DNA from 2 places in the Bacillus sp. PK3-037 genome. Region 2 is predicted to be linked to the other one. Evidence: riboswitches for the same ligand, from Rfam matches in the RefSeq annotation. Region 2 holds a riboswitch; the other holds the start of a gene.

Region 1 (11,224 bases), 1.6 Mb from region 2:
ACTGATAAAATGTAATCGAAGGATTCTCCTCTACGACCCAAACAAACATGCTCGTAAAGCCATGATCAAGCAAAAAATCTATTCCCTTTGTCAAAAGCGCTCTGCCCGCACCTCGCCGCTGTTTTTCTTCTAAAAGGTAAATGGCATACAACTCTCCGTCATAGCCTTTCTGCTCTGAACGAATTGGACCAAAAGATGCAAAGCCGAATACTGAACCTTCTTCATCTTCTGCTACAAAGACCCCCTTTAATGAACGGCTTTTCCATTTGGCTTCAAAATCCTTGTAGTTCAAACCATTTAAGTATTCAGCGGAGACAATGCCGCTGTATGTTGTCACCCAGCTGTCAACATGCACTTTTGCGATGGCCTTTATATCATCTAGTCGTGCTTCTCTTATAGTCACCATTCATTCTCTAATCCTTTCCGCAATGGTTATTCAGATTTTTGAACAGGCTTTGTTTCTTTTAATTCATTTGTCAGTTCGTTGATGCTCTGTTTGATGTTGCCTTTTCCTGAAAAGTTCTCAATCATTTCTTTTACGTCGATTCCCGAAGACGCTTTTAAGCTTTCTTGCAGACTGGACATTAAATTTGTCGCATAGCTTGTGACTTTGTTGGCGCCGCTTGAATCACCGTTTCCTCCTGTATCAACGACGGTGATCTTATCAATATTTGAAAGCGGTGCTGATACCTGTTTCGCGTATTCCGGAAGCATTTTGACAATCATATCGAAAATCGCAGCCTGACCGTACTGCTCAAAGGCAGCGGCAATTTTTTCTTTCGCTTCCGCTTCAGCAAGACCTTTTAAGCGAATAACCTCGGCCTCTGTCTCACCTTTTGCTTTTTCAGCTTCTGCTTTTGCAAGGCCGTCAATTCTGACCCTTTCAGCTTCAGCCTTCGCCATCGCTTCTATGCTGTATTTCTTGGCATCGGCTTGGGCTAGCTGTTTGGCTTTTTCAGCAGCGGCAGATTGCTCAACTGAATAGCGGTCTGCATCGGCTTTTTTCTTCACTTCAGAATCATACTGGCGTTCACGGCGGAGAATTTCTTTTTCTTCTAATTCAATTTGTTTTTGGCGTTCTATAATCTTGACCTGCATTTCCTGCTCAGTCACCTGCTGGCGTGCTTTGGCTGTTTCCAAATCGTATGCCTGGTCAGCGTTGGCTTTTGCTGTATCTTGATCTCGCCGGTATTCAGCCATTTTAAGCTGATTGATTTTTTCAGCTTCGGCAATTTCCGTCGCTCGTTCAAGCTCTGATTTTTTCGCTTCTTTATCGGCTTCCGCCCTCTTAATTCTTGTTTCTTTGTCGGCCTCTGCGGTTGCAATGTCAGCATCACGTTTTACCTGCGCAATTCTCGGTTTACCTAGTGATTCAAGATAGCCGTTTTTATCACGGACATCTTTAATGGTAAAGGAGACAATCACAAGACCCATCTTCGCAAGATCCTGTGAAGCGACACGCTGCACTTCTTGAGAGAATTTTTCGCGGTTTTTATAAATTTCTTCTACTGTCATAGACCCGAGAATGGAACGGAGGTGGCCTTCCAGTACCTCACGCGCCTCCTGCTCACGGTCTTCTTTTGACTTTCCTAAAAATTGTTCGGCTGCTGTGGCGATTTCTCCAATAGAGCCGCCGATTTTAATAATTGCAGTTCCGTCTGCCATTACAGGCACACCTTGCTCGGTATACACTTCAGGTGTCGATACATCGAGTTTGCTTGATAACAGACTTAGCGGCTCAGCCTGCTGAAAAACCGGAAGAACAAAGGTTCCTCCTCCGCGAACAATCTTCAGGCGGTTGCCTCCCTCATCAACGTGAACATTTTTATTTCCAAGATAGCTTCCTGTAACAATTAACGCTTCATCAGGCCCTGCCGTACGATATTTTGTAATAAATACCGCTATAAGTGCGATGAGTAAAAAGAATACAACTGCGATGACGATGATAATCGGCATTGTCATATGACATTCCTCCTTGTTTTATAAAGATTCATGCGGAGTGACTGAAAGAACTCCGTTTTTGACATCCACAACTAAGACGACTGTTCCGTAACTGATCTGTTCATTTTCAAAGCTGATCGCTGATTTTGAAATCGTACCGCCTATCCCTTCAATCAGTACTTCTCCAAATCCATCAACCGGAACAGCGGTTATGACTTTTCCGAGTCTTCCTCTAAGATCATCTTCCCGATAAGTCAATGATTCTTCTGCCGAAGATAAAGGGACAAGCACAAATAAATGGAGCAATATCACCAGCAGCACCGAAAGAAGACAGGATGATAGAGCAATAATCAGGCTGGAGAGGGGGAAAACTGTTTCGCCTATATATCCAGATGCGGAGAAAAATGTGAAAAATGAGAGCACCAATGTCGGGTGTAAAAACGGAATAGCTTCGGACAGCCCTTCAAACACATCTCCGAAAAATAAAAATAGCAGCGTGAGGCTTCCGGCTATGATAAGGGTGTAAAGGTAAATCGTTTGGACAGGAATACCGTATAACTCCAATTTTCTCATCCTTTCTAAGCTGCTACTTTAACCGACGGCCGTCGTTACCTTTTATACGAGATACAGAGGAAAAGGTTTCAAAATTTTTCGATAAATGCTTGCTCCCCGCGAAGTACTTTATAAATGATAAATGCTCTTATATATGGTAATGTTTTTTCAGGAGGAGATATGATGAGTATCTTTAATGAAGCCAGATTAGAAACATGGAATGAAGTAAAAGGACTTTCCGATGAAAAGCTGAATCAGAAGCCTTCTTCTGATGAATGGAGTATACGGGAAGTTCTTGATCATTTGAAGAAAATTGATATGACCGCCCAAAACATGCTGAAAGAACGAGTAAAGGAAGCGCCTGTTAAGGAGATTGAGGAAAAACCGCTTACGGCCGCACAGGATAGAAGCAATAAACGAAAAGCGCCGGCCCATCTTGAACCGGATCATGATTTTATTTCAGGCAGCCAAATGAAACGGGAGCTTGATGTTGTAAGGGAGCAGCTGACAGCTGTTATTGCCTCTCTTAAAGAAGAAGATTTTGAGAGAGTATTGCCGCATCCCGTGTTTCAAGAGCTGACCGTCAGACAATGGATCGATTTTATCGGCCATCATGAAAAACGCCACCTCAGCCAGATTAAAGAAATTAAAGAGAAAATAGAAAGAGTCTGATTTATTCAGACTCTTTCTGCTTTTTGTTTGATGTTTCGCTGGTATGAATGAACGATTATTTCGTCACCCGCATACACGGCACCGGGTCTCTCGACAATACATACAATGCCCCTTATCCCCAACGCATGGCGGACAAAAGCCGGTGCAAGCTTTGGCTTGTCCGGATAATAAGACTGTATGACTTCACCCGGCTGGATACACGGATCATTTTCTCCCTCACACAGTAACGCGGCGCCGCTCGGAAATATAAGCCGGCTTCCTTCTTTTAATGTTGTGAAATCAGGTATACCGCTGATTGCAACATTTGCACCGAGCCATTCGGGAAAAATACTCGGGACTCCCATTTTCAAAGCAATTTCGTCACATTCTTCTGTTGAAACAATTGAAATTTGTCTGCGGTTAAAAACTTCTGTTCCTCTTGAAAACATTGGCTCTCGGGCCCCAGCTTTTTTTGTCAGGCCGAAATGTAAGTCGCCGGGAATGCCGCCATAATCAAAATCGAGCTTGTCCATTTGTTTTGTTACAAAGCTTTCTGTATCTGCAACATATAACCCTTCCGTTTTTGCGGTCATGCGTTTCCACATAAGCTTGCACCGTCCTTCATCTCTAGGATTGTCACTTATGTTCAATTATCCAAAAAAATCCCGCTCTGTAAAGGAGCGGGATCATGCATTATACAGTTTTTGGCGTAAGATTAAAGCAGCGCTTGTAGATCCAGTTATATGCTTTCTCATTTAAATCTCTAGGATTACCGAAGGTTTGCGGATCTTTCATCGCTTCTTTTGACAAGCGCTCGATCATGTCAGGCGATACCCCTTGTTCTTCTAAAGTCGGTACTTCTAACTCTTTCACAAGATCGTACATCCAGTTGACAGATGCTTTTGCAGCTTCTTCTGTTGTCATATTGCTTGTATCAATGCCGAACGCTTTTGCGATACGGGCAAATTTCTCCGGATATCCCTTCCAGTTGTATTCCATAACAGGGCCCATCATTGCCGCCACACATTGGCCGTGAGCGACCGGGATGATACCGCCGAGTGTTTGGCTCATGGCGTGAGCAGCACCCGCTGATTCACTGCCGTAAGAAAGACCGGCAAGCATAGCAGCCTGCGCCATTCCGTATCTGGCTTCGAGATCTTCTCCGTCAGCAAATGCTCTCTTAATGTAGTGAGCGGCATATTCAATCGCCATCAACGCCACTGCGTCTGTAATCGGCTGCGCAAATTTCATTGTGTAGCACTCAATGGCGTGAGCGAGAGCATCAATCCCCGTCATTGCTGTTACGTGCGGCGGCATTGAGACGTGAAGCTCTGGGTCAATCACAGTCAAATGCGCGGCAATCAGCGGACCGCCTGTGTTAAATTTGAATTCTCTTTCTTCATCTGTAATAACCGCCCATTGCGTTACCTCTGAGCCTGTTCCAGCCGTTGTAGGAATTGTCGTAAGCGGAGGAATGCGGTTCTCCAGCGGTTTCTTTCCTTCGGCTGCTTCATAATCAAGTACGCTTCCCTCGTGAGTCGCTTCTACCCCGATGGCCTTCGCTGTATCCATGGAGCTTCCGCCTCCGACTGCCACCAAGCCGTTGCAGTTCTCTTTTTTGTAAAGCTCAGAACCTTCATTTACAAGCCGTACAGGAGGGTTTGGCTCAACTTTATTAAAGAGCACCACTTCAATGCCTGCCCCTTTTAATGACTCGATGACAGGATCTGCGACGCCGGCTTTATAAATTCCAGGGTCTGTAACAAGCAATGCTTTTGAAACACCCAGTCCAGCTACTTCTTTTCCTACATGGTTGATGGCGCCAATTCCGTGCTTAATCACAGTCGGAATTTCAAATGTGTGAAATTTGTGCATGCTTTCTACTTTCATATTTAATGTCATAATCAATCTCCCCCTCTTATGAATTGAACCAATTAACCGCTGCCGGTTTTGTGTTGCGATAGACATGTTTGACTTCTGTATACTCTTCAAGCCCTATTTTTCCAAGTTCCCGTCCGAATCCGGATTGCTTATAGCCGCCCCATGGCGCCTGCGCAAAGTACGGATGGAAATCGTTAATCCAAACTGTTCCCATTCTCAAACGGGCTGCTACACGTTCGCACTTTTCAATATCTTTCGACCATACAGCTCCTGCCAATCCGTAAATCGTATCATTCGCCAGTGAGATTACTTCTTCTTCAGAACTGAATGTTTCGACTGTTAATACTGGCCCAAATACTTCTTCCTGAACAATTCTCATGCCAGATGTACAGTTTGAGAAAATGGTAGGTTCATAGAAAAAACCGTTTTGAAGTGCTGGATCTTCCGGACGTTTGCCGCCAGTCTCCAGTTTTGCACCTTCTTCCAGTCCGATCTCTACATATTTTTCAACCTTTGCTCTATGCTCCGCGGAGATAAGCGGACCGCTTTCTGTCTCTTCGTGAAAACCGTTTCCGAGTTTAATGCGTTTCGCCCGTTTGACAAGCTCTGCTAAAAATCGGTCATGGATATCTTCTTCTACAAGCAATCGGGACCCGGCGGAGCATACTTGGCCGGCGTGGAAAAATACGGCGTTTAGCGCCTGATCAACCGCGACTTCCAGGTCTGCGTCTTTGAATACGATATTTGGATTTTTCCCACCAAGCTCAAGCGCAATTTTTTTAACGTTGCCGCTTGCCGCCCGCATGATTTTTTTGCCTGTTTCAATTCCGCCTGTAAACGAAATTAAGTCAACGTCTTTGTTTACAGCAAGCTCGTCACCCACTGTGGCGCCCGGTCCCAACACAAGGTTTGCGACACCTTTTGGAACCCCGGCTTCCTCCATCAGCTTAAAGACTTTGATTGTCGTCAGCGGTGTGATCTCACTCGGCTTCATGACAATTGTATTGCCTGCCGCTAAAGCCGGGGCGATTTTCCAGCTTGCTTGCAGAAGCGGATAATTCCACGGCGTGATTTGTCCGCATACGCCAATTGGCTCCCTGATGATTTTGCTTTCCGAATCAGGGATTGGAGATGAGATGATCTCTCCTCCATCTTTATCTGCCAGACCAGCATAATACTGAAAAACATTGGCGATATCGTCCATATCGGCTTTGCTTTCCTCAAGCGTTTTACCTGTATCAAGGGATTCGAGCTCAGCCAGCTCGTCTAGATCGCGTCTGATTAATTCCGCAATTTTCAGAACTATCTTTCCGCGTTCAAGCCCTGAACGAGAAGGCCACTCTCCTGCGTCAAAAGCTCTTCGTGCAGCGGCGATTGCTTTAACGGCATCCTCACGCCCGCCCTCGCTAACTGTTGCAATTTCTTCTTGATTAAATGGATTAATAATACTGCGGACCTGCCCTTTTTCGGCACTGATCCATTCACCGTCAATGTATAGTGTTTGACTCATCTAAGTCCTCCTTGACGAAAATAAAGTTTGTTAAATAAAAATTTAATGTTTTTAACAACCTTAATCTAACATATGGTTTTTAAACTGTCAAAGCCCTAATTGTGATTTTTCGTTTTGACTTTTCTCTAGGTTTCGTTAAGATAAAGAACATAAAGAAATGACTTAACAAATTTAATTTTCTAAAGGAAAAGAGGGTCAGTATGGATGAAAATCCAGAATTTGCAGCTATAGAACAGGCACGGGATCTTGTTATTGACTCCATTGCTGAAACAATGGATCTTTACGGAATTACCCGAAGTGTCGGGATATTATATGGAACGATGTACATGCGGGACGAGATGACGCTTGACGAAATGCGGGAGGAGCTGCAAATGAGCAAGCCCAGCATGAGCACAGGTGTCAAAAAGCTTCAGGATTTAAATGTCGTGAAGAAGACATTTCACCGAGGCATCCGCAAGCACACATTTGTAGCCGAAAAAGATTTCTTTAAATTTTTCACAAATTTCTTTCCGCCAAAATGGGAACGGGAAGTTCAGGTGAATGTATCAGCAATTGAGGAGGCTCAGGCTGATTTACAAGAGGTCTTGCATAAGGAAGAACTCAATGAGGAAATGAAGAATGAAGCGCAGCGTTTATACGAACAGCTGGAAAGTTCTAAAGCCTACTACGATTGGCTGAAACGTCTCGCTGAATCGGTGCAGAGCGGAGAGATCTTTAAATTTATACCAATTGAAACCAAATAATCGAAAAACGTCTGGAAAACCGGACGTTTTTTTGTTTTTCCGCTAAATTTACTGCAAATTTGAAAAATACGGGAAAAACACCCCATTTACTTCCATTTTATTTGATGATAATTTTATGTAGGTAAAATTTGTATTTGGCCTTTAAGAGGAGGTGGAAAGCAGAGGCAGGCCTTTAATCTTTATCACTTATTAGGGGGAATTTTTATTATGAAACGCAAATTATTATCTTCTTTGGCAATTAGTGCATTAAGTCTCGGGTTACTCATTTCTGCACCAACAGCTTCTTTCGCGGCTGAATCTACATCAACTAAAGCTCATACTGAATCTACTATGAGAACACAGTCTACAGCGTCATTGTTCGCAACAATCACTGGCGCCAGCAAAACGGAATGGTCTTTCTCAGATATCGAATTGACTTACCGTCCAAATACGCTTCTCAGCCTTGGCGTTATGGAGTTTACATTGCCAAGCGGATTTACTGCAAACACGAAAGACACATTGAACGGAAATGCCTTGCGTACAACACAGATCCTCAATAACGGGAAAACAGTAAGAGTTCCTTTGGCACTTGATTTATTAGGCGCTGGTGAATTCAAGTTAAAACTGAATAACAAAACGCTTCCTGCCGCTGGTACATATACTTTCCGTGCAGAGAACAAATCACTGAGCATCGGAAATAAATTTTACGCGGAAGCCAGCATCGAAGTGGCTAAGCGCAGCACACCTCCGACTCAGCCATGCGACTGTAAATAATCACAGAGGGCCGGCTTAACGCCGGTCTTTTTTACGTATTTTGACTCCTTTTCCTCTCCCTTTTCCCTCTATTTCCAGTTACCTTTTCACTTGTATTAAATTTAAATTGACAAACACTAGAAACAGGAGTAAATTCTTGAGTGTTCAATTTCATATTGTCTCTTTTACCGCTTAATCAAACACGAACGGGGAAACCAATGATTGGCTGTTTCACAAAACGGTCTTGGGGTGAATCTTACTTAGTAAGAAGGGGTACTCTGAATCCCTAATCCGACAGCTAACCTCGTAGGCGTATACAGAGAGGAGGTCTATTTTGACCATTCTTTGTAATGGTCTTTTTTACTTCAAAACGCTAATTTTATTAAGGGAGTCTTGAACATTGGGAAGAATAAAAAACAAACAATTTGCAGTAATCGGGCTTGGACGATTCGGCGGAAGCATTTGCAAAGAGCTGCACAGAATGGGCCATGAGGTTCTTGCTATTGATATTAACGAAGAAAAGGTCAATGCCTCCGCTTCCTACGCAACCCATGCGGTCATTGCCAATGCCACTGAAGAAAACGAATTGCTTTCACTGGGAATTCGTAATTTTGAATATGTCGTCGTGGCTATAGGTGCGAATATTCAAGCGAGCACACTGACCACTTTGCTATTAAAAGAGCTTCACATTCCAAATATTTGGGTGAAAGCCCAAAATTATTATCACCATAAGGTGCTGGAAAAAATCGGCGCCGACCGCATTATTCATCCGGAAAAGGATATGGGCGTCAAAATCGCACAAAGTCTTTCTGATGAAAATGTCTTGAATTATATCGACTTATCTGATGATTACAGTATTGTTGAGCTGCTGGCAACTCGAAAACTGAATTCCAAATCCATTCATGATCTGAATGTTAGAGCGAAGTACGGATGTACCATCCTGGCAATTAAACATAATGGAGATGTTCGCCTTTCTCCTGCACCGGAAGAGGTGATTTACGAACAAGACTGCCTGGTGATGATGGGTCACAAAAAGGATATTAAACGCTTTGAAAACGAAGGGATGTAGACAAAGGTGAGACTTCATAAGGAAACTGTAATCAAGTGGGTTCGTTTTTCTCCCCCGCAAGTGCTTGCGATTGGTTTTTTTCTTACTATTATTATTGGCTCTCTTTTGTTAAAGCTCCCGATTTCTGCTACGAAGCCGTTGTCATGGATAGATGCCCTTTTTACAGCGGCTTCTGCCACAACTGTTACCGGGCTTGCAGTTGTTGACACTGGGACAGAATTTACGGTGTTCGGGCAAACTGTCATCATGGGTCTGATTCAAGTCGGCGGGCTTGGCTTTATGACATTTGCTGTTCTGATCGTCATGATTTTAGGAAAAAAAATCGGATTGAAAGAACGAATGCTGGTCCGGGAAGCCTTAAACCAGCCGACAATTGGCGGCGTGATAGGTCTTGTCAAAGTCCTGTTTCTATTTTCAATCAGTATCGAATTGATCGCCGCCCTGATCTTATCCATCCGGCTTGTGCCACAGTATGGCTGGGCATCCGGATTGTTTGCCAGTGTGTTTCATGCAATATCGGCTTTTAACAATGCCGGTTTTTCTTTATGGCCGGATAATATAATGAGCTACGTTGGTGATCCTGCAGTCAACCTTGTCATTACTTTCTTATTTATCACAGGGGGCATCGGGTTTACGGTGCTTTTTGACATCCTGAAAAATCGGCGTTTCAAAGCCTTTTCATTACATACGAAACTGATGCTTGCGGGAACGTTCTTTTTGAATATTGCTGCCACGCTGATTATCTTTATTTTAGAGTACAGCAACCCCGGCACGCTTGGTTCCTTGCATTTGCCAGACAAACTGTGGGCTTCGTATTTTCAGGCAGTGACGCCGAGAACCGCGGGCTTCAACTCTGTGGATTTTGGCAGCATGAGAGAAGGCACCATTGTATTTGTCCTGCTGCTGATGTTTATCGGAGCGGGCAGCGCTTCAACGGCGAGCGGTATTAAGCTGACTACTTTTCTTGTGATTTTGATGTCTGTCATCGCTTATTTAAGAGGGCATAAAGAAACTGTTATTTTCCGCCGGACCATAAAATATCCGATCATTATTAAGGCCTTAGCAGTCAGTGTTATCAGTTTGTTCATCGTCTTTATAGGGATTTTCGCCTTGACCATTACAGAACAAGCGCCGTTTATACAGGTTGTTTTTGAAACTTTTTCCGCTTTTGGAACGGTCGGACTGACAATGGGGCTGACTCCCGAGCTGACAACAGCGGGGAAATGTATCATTATCGCGATTATGTTCATCGGAAGAATCGGTCCGTTAACGTTTGTTTTTTCATTTGCAAAAACAGAAAAATCAAATATTCGTTACCCTGACGGCGAGGTGTTTACTGGGTGATGTAAAAAAATCCGGCATATTACATGCCGGATTTTTTATGATTCAATATGAGATTGACTTTGTCTTTTTTCCTGCTCCGCGATGATATCATTATCTTCTGCGTTATCACGCGTCACTTTTTGTGTAAGGATCGCGCCGACCGCTACAAGGATCATCACTGCAATGTAGTAGCCTTTTTCATTGAGTTCGAGATTATCAGCGTTATAGAGTCCGATACAAAACAAAAATACTCCCGCAAAAAAAGTGAAATAAGCTAATACAGTAAAAGCAACCGTGTTTCTCCGTCTATATTTCTGCACCTTTGTTCCCTCCTGAAGCATAGTTATTAAGTGATAACTCACGTGGAATATTATACCTCAAATTCCCCGGAATGGAACAAAAAATAAAAATACCAGGAAAAACGGCTCAGGTTGCTTCCTTTATTTCAACAGCTGAGTCATCAATCCAGCCGACGAGTTTATTATTGACTTGGAATTGGTACCATACGGACTGGCCTTTCTGTTTTTTAGATACAACCTTTATATCCTTGCCAACATAAGATTGCGCAGAGGTCAGCTTAATGGATTGATCATCAGTAGAAGGCTTAGACCATACATCTTGAACGGCGCTGTCTTTGATGGAGCCTTTTAAATCCACAGATTTCAGCGATGGATTCACCTCATCGTATTCATCTAGATCGTACTTTTCCACAATGGCGCTGATTTTGTCAGCATAGTCCGGGTCTGTGGCATAGCCTGATGTTTGAAGAGCGCCTGCTGCTTCTTTATAATCCTCAGCTTCAAGCACCGGCTTATACTTCTT
Region 2 (11,224 bases):
GTCCGTAGGTGATTTTCCCGGGCAGCGGCGGTTCGTTTCCGATCATGACGTCGACAACGACCGGCTGATCGGAGTGAAGCGCCTCATGGAAAGCCGGTGCAAGTTCTTCCGCTCTCGTCACCTTGATGCCTTTTGCCCCGCAGCTTTCTGCAAATGCGGCATAGTCGACATTCTGAAGTTTTGTGACATAGTCGATGTTCCCTTTGACCTGCTGTTCATATTCAATCATGCCGAGATTTTCATTGTTTAAAATGACGACAGCAATCGGGAGCTTATATTTGACCGCGGTCGGAAGATCCTGCATGACCATGGAAAAGCCCCCATCACCGCAGACTGCGATGGCTTGGCGCTCCGGTTCAGACAAGCTCGCCGCTATAGCTCCCGGCAGGCCGCAGCCCATTGTCGCAAGCCAGCTGGAAACGATGAAATCCTGGTTCGCTTTCATTTTGAAATGACGTGCCATCCAGACGGTGACAGTGCCGACATCTACAGACAGCACCGCGTCTTCGGCGGCTGCCTCCTGAAGACGCGCGATGACCTGCTGAGGTTTTAGAGGTGTTGCCGCCTCAGTTTCATCTTTTTCAATTTCGTTCCACCAATGTTGCATATGTTCAGTGCAGGCATTCAGGAATCGTCGGTCTTCCTTCCATTCAATATACTCCGTCAATTCGCGCAGACCGAGAGTCGAGTCACAGACAAGCCCCGCTGTTACCGGATAGCGTTTGCCGATTTTCGCTGGGTCTGAATCAAGCTGGATTGCCGGTGTGTCTTCCGGCAAGTAATCACGATACGGGAACGAGGTGCCGAGCATAATTAACAAATCGCATTCTTCCATTGCCTCATAGGCCGGCTTTGTCCCAATCTGTCCAAGGTTGCCGAGAAAGTGCGGGTGCTTATCGGGAACAACGCCTTTTGCGGGGAGTGTGACGACGATCGGCGCCGCTGCTTTATCCGCAAATTCAAGCAGCTCCCGCTTCGCCTTTTTCATTCCCTGTCCCGCCAAAATGATCGGCTTCTTCGCATTGTTAATGTATTGCGCGCATGTCACAAGCTGTTCTTTCTTCGGTTCAAGATTTCCTTCAATATATACCGGTGATGTGTAAACGGGTTCCCGTTTGATTTTCTCCGCAAACAAGTCATCTGACACACTTAATACCGCAACGCCTTTTTTGCTGTAGGCGGTGCGGATCGCTTGATTCAACAGATCCGGCAGTGATTCCGCACTATGTACCTCCCTGTTGAACACTGCCACGTCTTCAAACATTTGCTCAAGTTTAATTTCCTGAAAGTAGTCCCGTCCGACTTCGCCTGAAGAAACCTGGCCTGCAATCGCAAGCACAGGAGCGCCGTCCGCTTTTGCATCGTATAAACCGTTCAATAAGTGCACCGCACCCGGCCCTGCAATTGACAGGCAGACACCGATCTTGCCGGTGAGTTTTGCCTCAGCCGCGGCTGCCAGCGCTGCCACCTCTTCATGGCGGGTTTGGATAAATTCCAATTGATTTCTGTCGTGTCTCAGTTCCTCAATAAATTCGTTAATGCTGTCTCCGGGGATGCCGTAAACATGATCAACTCCCCATTGTTCAAGCAGTTCTGTCATTGCTTGTCCTGCTGTTTTGTGTGCCATGCCGTATCCTCCTTTTTCCTTTTTTTAATACCACAGGGGGAGCCGTTTAAAACCCGGAGGCAACTATCGCTTGCTGTATTTCCTTCTGAACAGGTCTAAGGCCGCCAAAAAGCTCTTGTCCTTGACGGTAATATGGATGCCCGCAGCGCCGTTTAGAAAATCTCTGATTTGCATTTTCCGATTTGGCACCATCAAAAGCGGCAATCGCTCCGGCGAAAACCATTTCAGCCCGGCCGTTTCCATGCCGTTTTCTATCGCTTGTCCGCCTGTTATGCTCCCTGCAAACACATGCTGTTCGTCTTGAAACTTAGGTCTTTGATAGACACCCAATTTCCCGGAAAGCTCTATCAGATATCCCGTTTCTTCCATTACCTCCCGGACCGCCGCTGCCTCCGGGGTTTCTCCTGATTCAACCCGTCCGCCCGGCAAATCCCATAAAGGAACGTCTTTTCGTTTGACCAGCAGAATCTGCCGTTTTGTGTTTGTCACTATGACAAATGCCCCTTCCGTATACATCGCCATCTCCCCTTTATTTTAAAAAAGACCAAGGAGATGTCCCTTGGTCTTAGCTGCTCACTTTTTAAAATGATACGGTAATGTGGCAACGATTATGTCCTTCTTCCAGAACAGCCGGACTCTGAGCAGGAAGGCTGACTGGTTGTGCAGAATGGTGTGCCAGCGTTTTTTTGTGATAAATTGCGGGAACAGCACCATGACAGAAAACTGTTTCTTCTTCGCTTTTGCTTCAACAGTTTCCAAAAACTTATCAAACGGATGGACCAGGCTTCTGTACGAAGAGTGAAGCGTGACGAGACGCACTCCATTATTCAGCTCTTCCCAGCGTTTTTCCACTTTCTTTTCCTGTTCTCTGTCAAACGACACGTGAACGGCAATGACCTGATCTGACAGTGATTTCGCATATTGAATGGATTTTTGCACGACGGTTGTGACGCCGGCTACAGGCACAATTACGACCGTACCTTTGATTTCTTCCGGCTGTTTGTTTACGATGCGAAGCTGTTCACCGACAGCCGTATAGTGATTTTTAATCGCAAAAAACAAAAAAACGACGATAGGCATAAAGATTAAAACAGGCCATACGACATTAAACTTCGTGACAAACAGGATGGACAGAACCATAAACGATATCAATGCACCGCAGGCGTTGATCAGCATTTTTCCAATCCAGCCTTTTGGTTTTTGTTTGATCCATTTGATGCACATCCCTGTTTGTGAAAGGGTAAATGGAATAAACACACCGACCGCGTATAACGGGATTAAGTGCTCCGTCTGCCCTCCAAATAACAGAATCAGCACAATTGAGGCAACGCCTAAAAAGATAATCCCGTTTGAAAAGCCTAAGCGGTCGCCTCTTACTGTAAACATGCGCGGCATGTATTGGTCTCTCGCCAAGTTGAAGGCAAGCTGCGGGAAGGCTGAAAAGCCCGTATTCGCCGCAAGGACCAAAATTAACGATGTCACACCTTGAATGACATAGTAAAACACATTTCTGCCGAAGGTATCCGACGCGATTTGTGAAATGACCGTTTCATTCGGTTTCGGAGCCGTCCCGTAACCGTATGCAAGTACCGTAATGCCGGCAAACAGAACCGCAAGCAAGATCCCCATCATAGCCAACGTTCTCGCCGCGTTTCGCGCAGGCGGGTTTTTGAAGGCTGGAATCGCGTTGGAGATCGCTTCAACTCCGGTGAGCGCGGAGCAGCCGGATGAAAAAGCCTTAAGCAGCAAAAACAGCGTAATGCCGGCTACCGGTGTGCCGATCGGTGTATGATGGACTGGCTGATCAATTTGCCCTGTCATAAGCTTAAAAAGACCGACGGCAATCAGGATGAAAAGCGCCGCCACAAACAGATAGACCGGGTAGGCAAGAATCGATGCTGATTCTGACAGCCCCCGCAGATTTAAAATCATAATCACTAAAACAAGTAAAACAGCAATCGGTATATGATAATCATGCAGTGCCGGGAACGCCGACGTGATGGCGTCCGTCCCTGCGGAAATACTTACTGCTACAGTTAATATATAATCGACAAGCAATGAACCGCCTGCAATCAGCCCGGGCTTTTCGCCGAGGTTTTCTTTTGATACAACGTACGCCCCGCCGCCCTGCGGATAAGCGTAAATAATTTGCCTGTATGAGAGAATCAGCGCGAGCAGCAAAATGAGTACGCCGACCGCTATCGGAATGGAATACCAAAATGCAGCAGCGCTTACCGCCGCCAATATGATAAGAATTTGTTCCGTTCCGTAAGCGACAGATGATAAAGCATCTGAGGAAAGCATGGCAAGCGCCTTTAATTTCGTCAGTTTTTGTTCTCCTGCTGCTTGTGATTTTAACGGTTTCCCAATCAAAAAACGTTTGATTGAATGATACATCGATGTCTTCCCCTTTTAATTTCATTTTTCATTAAAACAATAAAACATCCGCATCTGCTCTCACATTTTGTAATAATCCTTTCTGCTATGATGATTCTGTACGCGATTTACATCCTGAAAATTGAACAGCAAAAAACACAGAGGCAAACGGATGCCCCTGTGCCTTAACATCGAACACAGGTTTCATTCATCTCCTCTCATGAACGCTTACGAGGTTAGCTGACGGATTCGGGCATATGAGAGTTTGCCCTACCTAAAAAGGATTCACCCCGAGCGGCAAAATGCCGCCAAAATGGGTCCCCCGCTCTGTTTACAGATTAAGCGATTTGTTTTCTAAAAGAGATCATACTCCCGTTTACGTATGTTGTAAAGAGGCTTATTGGCCGGGAGAAAAAAATAAAATGACAGGTTCCACATATGGAAAACTTAAACCAAAAACAAAAAACAGAGGCTGAAATCAGCCTCTGTCTTATTCTCTGTCTGTCTTTCTCTTTCTTTGTCTAACGGTTATCCAAATGAAGGCTGCCGCAATTACCATCATGAGAGCCAGCACGCCGATATACAGCAGTTTTTGCCCATGATCTTGTGCTGTTTTTTCCGCTTCAGAACTGTTTGTTTCCGATTTGAGCTGCTGGTGGTTTGTAAACACCTGCTGGCTGTTTGTTTCATTGGTGACGGTCGCCGTGTCATCATTGCTGTTCAAAAAGCTGATGATTTCTTTTGTGACGGCCGCGCCATTTCCTTTCAGCGGTGCAAAAACAGCCATCGTATAATGTGAATCCCATAAAGACGCTTGGGTAAATGCCACTTGTTTCGTCGTCTCGTTCAGCATTTCAAAGCCCGACACGTCAAACGAGCCGTCTTTCGCTTGAGGCACGAGCAGATCAGAAGATTGCTCTTTCAAAAGAGAGAACTGGCTGATGCCGCCGATGAAAATTAAGTTCCGTCCTTTCGCGTCCTCCGCTTTAATTTCAGATGCTTTCCTTACTGTGAAAGATTGCTGGGCTTCGCTTCCAAAGGAATCAGTAACGAGAGAAAGCTCCTTAAGCTTGGATGTGCTCAAGCTGTCAGGGAGCACAATCAGTGTTGCCTGTTCCTGATTTCCGGCGTATGGAAGCGGCCATTCTTGAAAATCGGCTGACGGGGATGTGCCTTTGATCGTGTAAGACAACGTGCTGCTTTTATCAATGAAGACCCATTTCTCTTCGTCCGTTGTGTTGCAAGGGTTGTTTTCCTTTAAGCCCGTGGTGATAAACTGTATATCAATGTAGCGGTTTTTCCGCAGCAGCTCAGGGTCTACTTTCAGCGTGACATGATAGTATCCGTTTTTATCTTCTTTTCCTAATTCATCAAGTCGAACTGAATGCGGCTGACCGTTGATGAGGACCTTCAGCTCTGCTGCTTGAGAGGCTGAACCGCTTTCTGCCGCGGCTGCTTGAATCGTTTCCGATTTCTTTAGTTTAAGCGACAGCTTGGCTGATTGATTTTGGTCTATCATCGCAGAAGCCGGATAAAAATAATGTGCTGAAGATGTTTTGTCAGCTCCGATTGTCATATCTTCTGCCCCGAATTTCTCAAGGGTCAGCTTATTGCTTTCCTGCTTTTCAGCCTTCTGAAGCTTGCCAATTGAAAGTGTTTCCCCGCTTAGCTGGCCGGTGTAAGTCTGATCGGTGATGACGCTGATTTTTTCTGAGAGCACATCATCAGATGCCGCTTGTGCAAACAGAACCGGCTGCTGCTTGCCCTGTGCTTTCAGCACGCGCTCCGCAAGCAGCAGTTTTTCTCCTTTTGCCTGTAAGCCGGCTTGTTTGATCAGATTCTTCACCTTGCCGTTCCAATGCTTATCCACTCCGATGAAAATCGTCGGCTTGTCGATTTTCTTCATTTCAGATTCCGTGACATACGAAATGCTGATACTGCTGTCCACCATTTTCAAATAGCCTTCTGTTTTCACTGCAGCTTCAATTTCCGCCGAACTTGGGTCATCCGGAATGACGATGGCGGTTTTCTCCGCTGTATTTCCCGATTGGGCGAAAGGATACGGATAATGGTCCAGCGACGTTCCCTTCGCTTCACTGCTGTCCGCCAGCGTCAGGCGGCTGTCCGGATAAATTTTGATCCAGTTGCCGGACGTATCCTGTCTGACGCAGACGCCCTCTTTCAAGACGCCGTAAAATTTCAGTGATACGCTGTGATAGCCTGGGGCGGACTGGCTTTTGTTCAAGTTCAGCTTCAGTGTTTTCCGTTTTGAATCGCCGTTTAGCTTTAACGTTTTTACCGGTTCATTGTCAATTACAGCCGTTAACGATGAAGGGGAAATTAAAAGATCTGATGCCTCATATTCAATCACCAATTGCTGGCTGCCGGAAGAGGCGCCTGCCGGAATCTGATACGTCAGTTCCGCGCTGTCTTTTGATCCGTACAATGTCATAAGATCGTTTGTCAGCACCTGCTGTTTGGCTTGTTCACGGCTGCTTTTGCCCAGCAGCGAGCCATAGACCTGCATCTCTTGAGCGAAGGCCGCTTGTCCGGTCATCGCCAGCAGCAAGAAGCTTGTAAGAAAAATAAGTAGTTGTTTCAAAAAGGTCACCCGCTTTTATGTTGATTGTATCGTTCTGTTTTGTACCATTTGACCTCTTGCTTGAATAAACGGTGCTTGATTTCTACGAATAAAGAATAGATCACGAGCACAATCCATGCCTGCGAGTACGTAAAGTACATAAGAAATACGATAAAGAAGTTTTGTCTGTTCATTTCTGTTTTTTCGATGCTTAACGTTATCATGACCTCCGTCATAAATAAGAAAAACGCCAAAATCCAAAGGATCATTGCCAAAAACCCGACCGCCAAATGCAAATCATAAAACAGATTGACCACAAATATCGTGTTTGACATAATCACGCCAAAGAAAAACAGGAAATACGTAAAGAAAAAGTAAAACAAGTCAAAGATAATCCGTTTTCGTTTCAGTTTGAAAAACTGCGCCAAAAACTTCAGGACGACATATTGGTTGCCGCGCGCCCACCTCGTCCGCTGGCGCCACCACACCTTCCACGTTTCCGGCTCCTGCTCCCAAGTAATAGCTGCCGGGAAAAAGCGGATGTGATAGCCGAGGTTATACACCCGGATGGTCAGCTCGGTATCTTCAGCCAGCGCTTTATCATCCCAGCCCCCGAGCTTTTCAATAATGCTTCTGCGGATCGCGAAATTGGTTCCGGGAATGGTAGCGATTTTGAACCACTTCCATCTGCCTCCCTGGGCCATCCACTGAAAACAGATCGTTTCAATATTGATAAACTTCGTCAACAGCGTTTTTGCCGCATTGATGACGCGGAATTTCCCCACCACTGCGCCTGCCTTCTCGTCATTCATCAGACCGAGAACAAGATAATACACGGCCATTTTTTCAGGCGTGTTGTCGGCGTCATATACACAAATGACATCGCCGTTCGATTCAGCAAAACCGGAGTTGAGCGCCGAGGATTTGCCTTTTCCGGCGTTAGGCGGTTTTGTGATCACCATTTTGATAAAATCGTATTTCTCGGAAAATTCATTGACGATATCACCCGTCCGGTCTGAAGAATTATCGTTTACCACAATAACCTCCAGCCGGTCCTTCGGATAATAAAGATTCACCATTGCCTTCAGCGTCTGCCGAATGACAACTTCTTCATTATGGGCCGGAATGAGCACACTGACCTTCGGCAGCTCCTTCATATTTTCTCTCCACTTCGGAATGTTCCGCTCGAAGGTCATGTAGTGGCGGAACCCGCCTTGCATGAGAAACATGTGATAGAGAAGCATCACCCATATTAAACTTAGCGAGATAAAGAACAGCGTATTACCCAAGGCTTCTTCTCTCCTTAAACATTCTTTTTTTCAATGTGGCTCTCAAGTAAAACGTATAGCTGACAAACATCACGACAAACAAGAGCACAACGGCGGAGAGAATCCATAACGCCTTTTCCAGCGGTGTTTGCCGATGGTGGTCGAAAAACTCGCCAATGGCACTTACATTGTTTTTTACGTGAACCGTTCCGTCACCGCTTGTATGGATTTCCACTTTGTCCGTTTTGACGGTTTGCTGCGTTTTCTTCAAATCAAGCCATTCACTGTCCGGAATGCGTTCCATCTGGTCAACGAGCTCCGGCAAATATTTCATCCCGAGATACGGGTGATAAAACCCTCCGGCCACTCCGCCTTCAAAATCAATCATCTGGGAAATGTGTTCCTCCATATCGCCGAGCGGGTTTTGCTTTGATGTATCGACAAAACCGATTGTTTCCGGATACAGCGTCATCCCATGCAGCATAGCTGGTTTGGTCAAAAAAGGGGATGCGCCGGAAGTTTTCCATGTTGTATCGCTGAGCTGCACCTGCCCGAAAATGCTTGAGAAATACTGTGAAGCCATTTGATAGCCGTACTCAGACATCGTATAGTGCGGGGCTTCAAATGCCAGCGGATAAAGCCCTGCCGAGGTTAAATCCTCAATGGCGTGCGTCAGCTTTTGCCTTGTATATGTTTCTTCCTTTTCCTGAAACGGCTTCAAATAGCTCTTATAGGCCTGTTCATTCGGAAAAGCCTGTTCCTTTTCCAAAATGGACGGAGTGTTATCGGCATTTTCCGAAGTGATCGGCTGGTCCGCCTTGGCATCCCAAAATTCGAAACCCTCTCCTGTTTCACTGTGGCGATAGGCGTGTGTGTAGCCGTGAACAATGATACTGCCGCCCATGCTTTGCAGTTTTTTCAATACCTTGACCATCTTCGGTTTATCAGACAAATACACTTTATCGCCTGTTTCCGGATTCAGATACACCGGAATGACTGACAGGATAAAAGGCACATGTCTCTTGTACAGATATGTACCGGCTTGAAGCAGCAATGTTTCATCAGACATCGGGCTGATATCCTCCAGCCGCAAATATAAAAGCGCGGTTCCGGCCTTCTCTCCAAATGCTTCCCGAAGCTCTTTCGCCACAATCAGATTGTCATTTAACAGATTGGTTAAGCCGATGTACACATTTGATTTATCCGTTTTCCATATAAACGGACTCGTTTTGCCGTCATCAGATTTAAAGGTATACAGCTCCTTTCCTTTCAGGCCTGATACGCTCAGCACGTTAAGCCCGCTCTCTAAGGAGACATCGTTTTTTTCCGTGCTGCTGTGAATCTGATAGACATGTTCTTTGCGGGTTAAGGAAGAACCGGAAAATTGGCTGATTTGTCCGGCGTTATAGCCGATGGCGACGACAGGTTTTTTTACGCCGCTGATAAGAGATACCAGTTTTTTGCTGAGCTTTCTTTTCGTTTGCCCGTAATAGATGACATGTTCTTTGCCTTTCACATCAGATGCTGTAACATCCGAATCTTTTCTGACCGTGACATGAGTTGCAAAATGGCCGGCCAATAAATCGAGCATTTTGACTTGAGGCGACTCTTTGCCGTCCAAGGTTGAATAGATGATGAGAATGCCGGAATCCTGCCCCTTCGCTTGGGCAGAAATAGGCATAGAAGCAATAGCTGTCAGCATCAGAACGGACACGCAAAGTAGCGTTATTCTTTTAAAGTTCATTCATCATCATCTCGTTTTCCAGTTCTTCTAAAAATTGATCAGCCGTCCTTATATCTCTTCGATAAGGTAAATAACAGACATGGAACGTAAGAGACACATACTTTCCGTTTGTCAGCTGATACGTGTCCAGCTGTTTTTTCAGCTTTGTCAGGACGGCCGGCATATGTTCAGCCGGCGTGTGTGTCAGCACAATGCCGAAGCGCTCGTCAGAGGGGCGGAATTTTTTATCCGTTTCCCGGACGCTTGACCTGATTTGCCGGCTGACGAATTGAAAGAGAAGGTCGGTCTCTTTCTCCCCGTACAGAGACTTAAATTCCTTGAAATAATGCATATGAAGCAGCAAAAAGACAAAGGAATTGCCGTAGCGCTCCGCCCGTTTGATTTCCTCTGACAGTTCCAGTTTCATTCTTTGCTTATTATCAAAGCCCGTCACTCTATCGACAGCCACGAAGCTTTTGATTTCAGATTGAAGTCGTTTGACTGAACGGCGCAGCTCTGCTGCGATATCATGGATTCTTCCTGATATAAAGGAAAACAGCAAAAGCGCAATTCCCCACACGATAAGCATGCGCAGCCCGTCTTCAGCCGAAAACATCACAGCCTGTCCAGTCTGAAAAAACATCATGAGCGTGCCGAGAACAAAGAGAACGATTAAGGTGACCGCCAGCGCGTAAATCGGACCGAACCAAATGCCGGCCCCGATCACGACAAATGTGATGCAAATGATCAGAAAGCCCTCCGACTGCTCGGCGGACACATAAAAAATAAACAGAGACAGGGCTGCGATGAGCCCTGAAAGATAAGCATATAATTTTTGTGATTCATTGAATGATCGTTTCATTAAAAAGCTTCCTTTCGGCTAACAGCGGCAGCAGATTGTCGAACGAGTGCGTGTCGGAGCCGCTCATGTAACCCCCATAATACGGTTTCGCCGGATCAAGAATTTCAAAGTCATTCATTCTATCATAAATCGCTTTGATGACCGAGCTGTCTTCATGCTGTTTTGTTAAAAATAAAGCAGCTAATGCGTATACGGACGGCGACTCATATTGGACGGCAGGCTCCTTCGTATCTGCCGAATATCGTCCGTACAGCTTTCCGTTTGCCTGAAATTCCTTTTTGACCCACTCTGCTATCACAGCGGCTGTTTCATTCCTTTCCGGCAAATGCCATGCGGCGTACAGCTGGTCAATGACGTTTACTTCACTGTCATATTTGTACTGCTTCGACTCTGCGCTGTACGTCTTTGGCAGGAAACCATTCTTTAAAGGGGCTAGATAGAGAACATCGGCATTTCGCTGTTCTGTTTCTTCGTCTATGATTCCATACTTTTTCAAAACAGCTAGTGCATCGGGCATGACATACGAAAGCGTCACGTCCTTTGAAGCGGCATGAGAGGCTGAATCGTAAAAGTCTGTAAACATCCCGTTGTACATGTTGTATGTCTTTAAAGCCGTGCCGATCTCACGGGCTATTTTTTCATATTGGCTGCTCCCCCAAAGAGCAGCTGCCTGATCGAGAGACACCATGATTCTCATATCATCAATCAGCGCGTTTGTCCCGCTCGCTTGACCGTTTTGTATCTTCCATGTCACCAACTGATGATTCAGAAGAAAAGAATCCGTCAG

What was found. A riboswitch is a leader RNA that binds a small molecule or an ion and turns the genes downstream of it on or off. The one in region 2 is predicted to bind cyclic di-AMP.
Region 1: another riboswitch for cyclic di-AMP. It lies ahead of M1D69_RS05620 (potassium channel family protein); the one in region 2 lies ahead of kimA (potassium transporter KimA).

Annotation. Positions count from the first base shown of each region.
Region 1 is NZ_CP096408.1:1,098,257-1,109,480, reverse strand. It holds partial or broken gene M1D69_RS05665 (N-acetyltransferase family protein) at 1-406, opposite strand, end outside; gene floT (flotillin lipid rafts scaffold protein FloT) at 433-1,962, opposite strand; gene M1D69_RS05655 (hypothetical protein) at 1,981-2,505, opposite strand; gene M1D69_RS05650 (DinB family protein) at 2,677-3,165, shown strand; gene M1D69_RS05645 (MOSC domain-containing protein) at 3,171-3,749, opposite strand; gene gbsB (choline dehydrogenase) at 3,838-5,046, opposite strand; gene betB (betaine-aldehyde dehydrogenase) at 5,063-6,535, opposite strand; gene cudC (choline uptake/conversion transcriptional regulator CudC) at 6,736-7,278, shown strand; gene bslA (biofilm surface layer hydrophobin BslA) at 7,486-8,031, shown strand; cyclic di-AMP (ydaO/yuaA leader) riboswitch at 8,190-8,339, shown strand; gene M1D69_RS05620 (potassium channel family protein) at 8,411-9,079, shown strand; gene M1D69_RS05615 (TrkH family potassium uptake protein) at 9,086-10,423, shown strand; gene M1D69_RS05610 (YiaA/YiaB family inner membrane protein) at 10,459-10,722, opposite strand; gene M1D69_RS05605 (glucosaminidase domain-containing protein) at 10,829-11,224, opposite strand, start outside.
Region 2 is NZ_CP096408.1:3,620,428-3,631,651, forward strand. It holds gene M1D69_RS18725 (pyruvate oxidase) at 1-1,627, opposite strand, end outside; gene M1D69_RS18730 (NUDIX hydrolase) at 1,691-2,143, opposite strand; gene kimA (potassium transporter KimA) at 2,201-4,024, opposite strand; cyclic di-AMP (ydaO/yuaA leader) riboswitch at 4,214-4,358, opposite strand; gene M1D69_RS18740 (cellulose biosynthesis cyclic di-GMP-binding regulatory protein BcsB) at 4,494-6,605, opposite strand; gene M1D69_RS18745 (glycosyltransferase family 2 protein) at 6,611-7,873, opposite strand; gene M1D69_RS18750 (DUF2334 domain-containing protein) at 7,866-9,596, opposite strand; gene M1D69_RS18755 (diguanylate cyclase domain-containing protein) at 9,586-10,437, opposite strand; gene M1D69_RS18760 (lipoprotein YdaJ) at 10,418-11,224, opposite strand, start outside.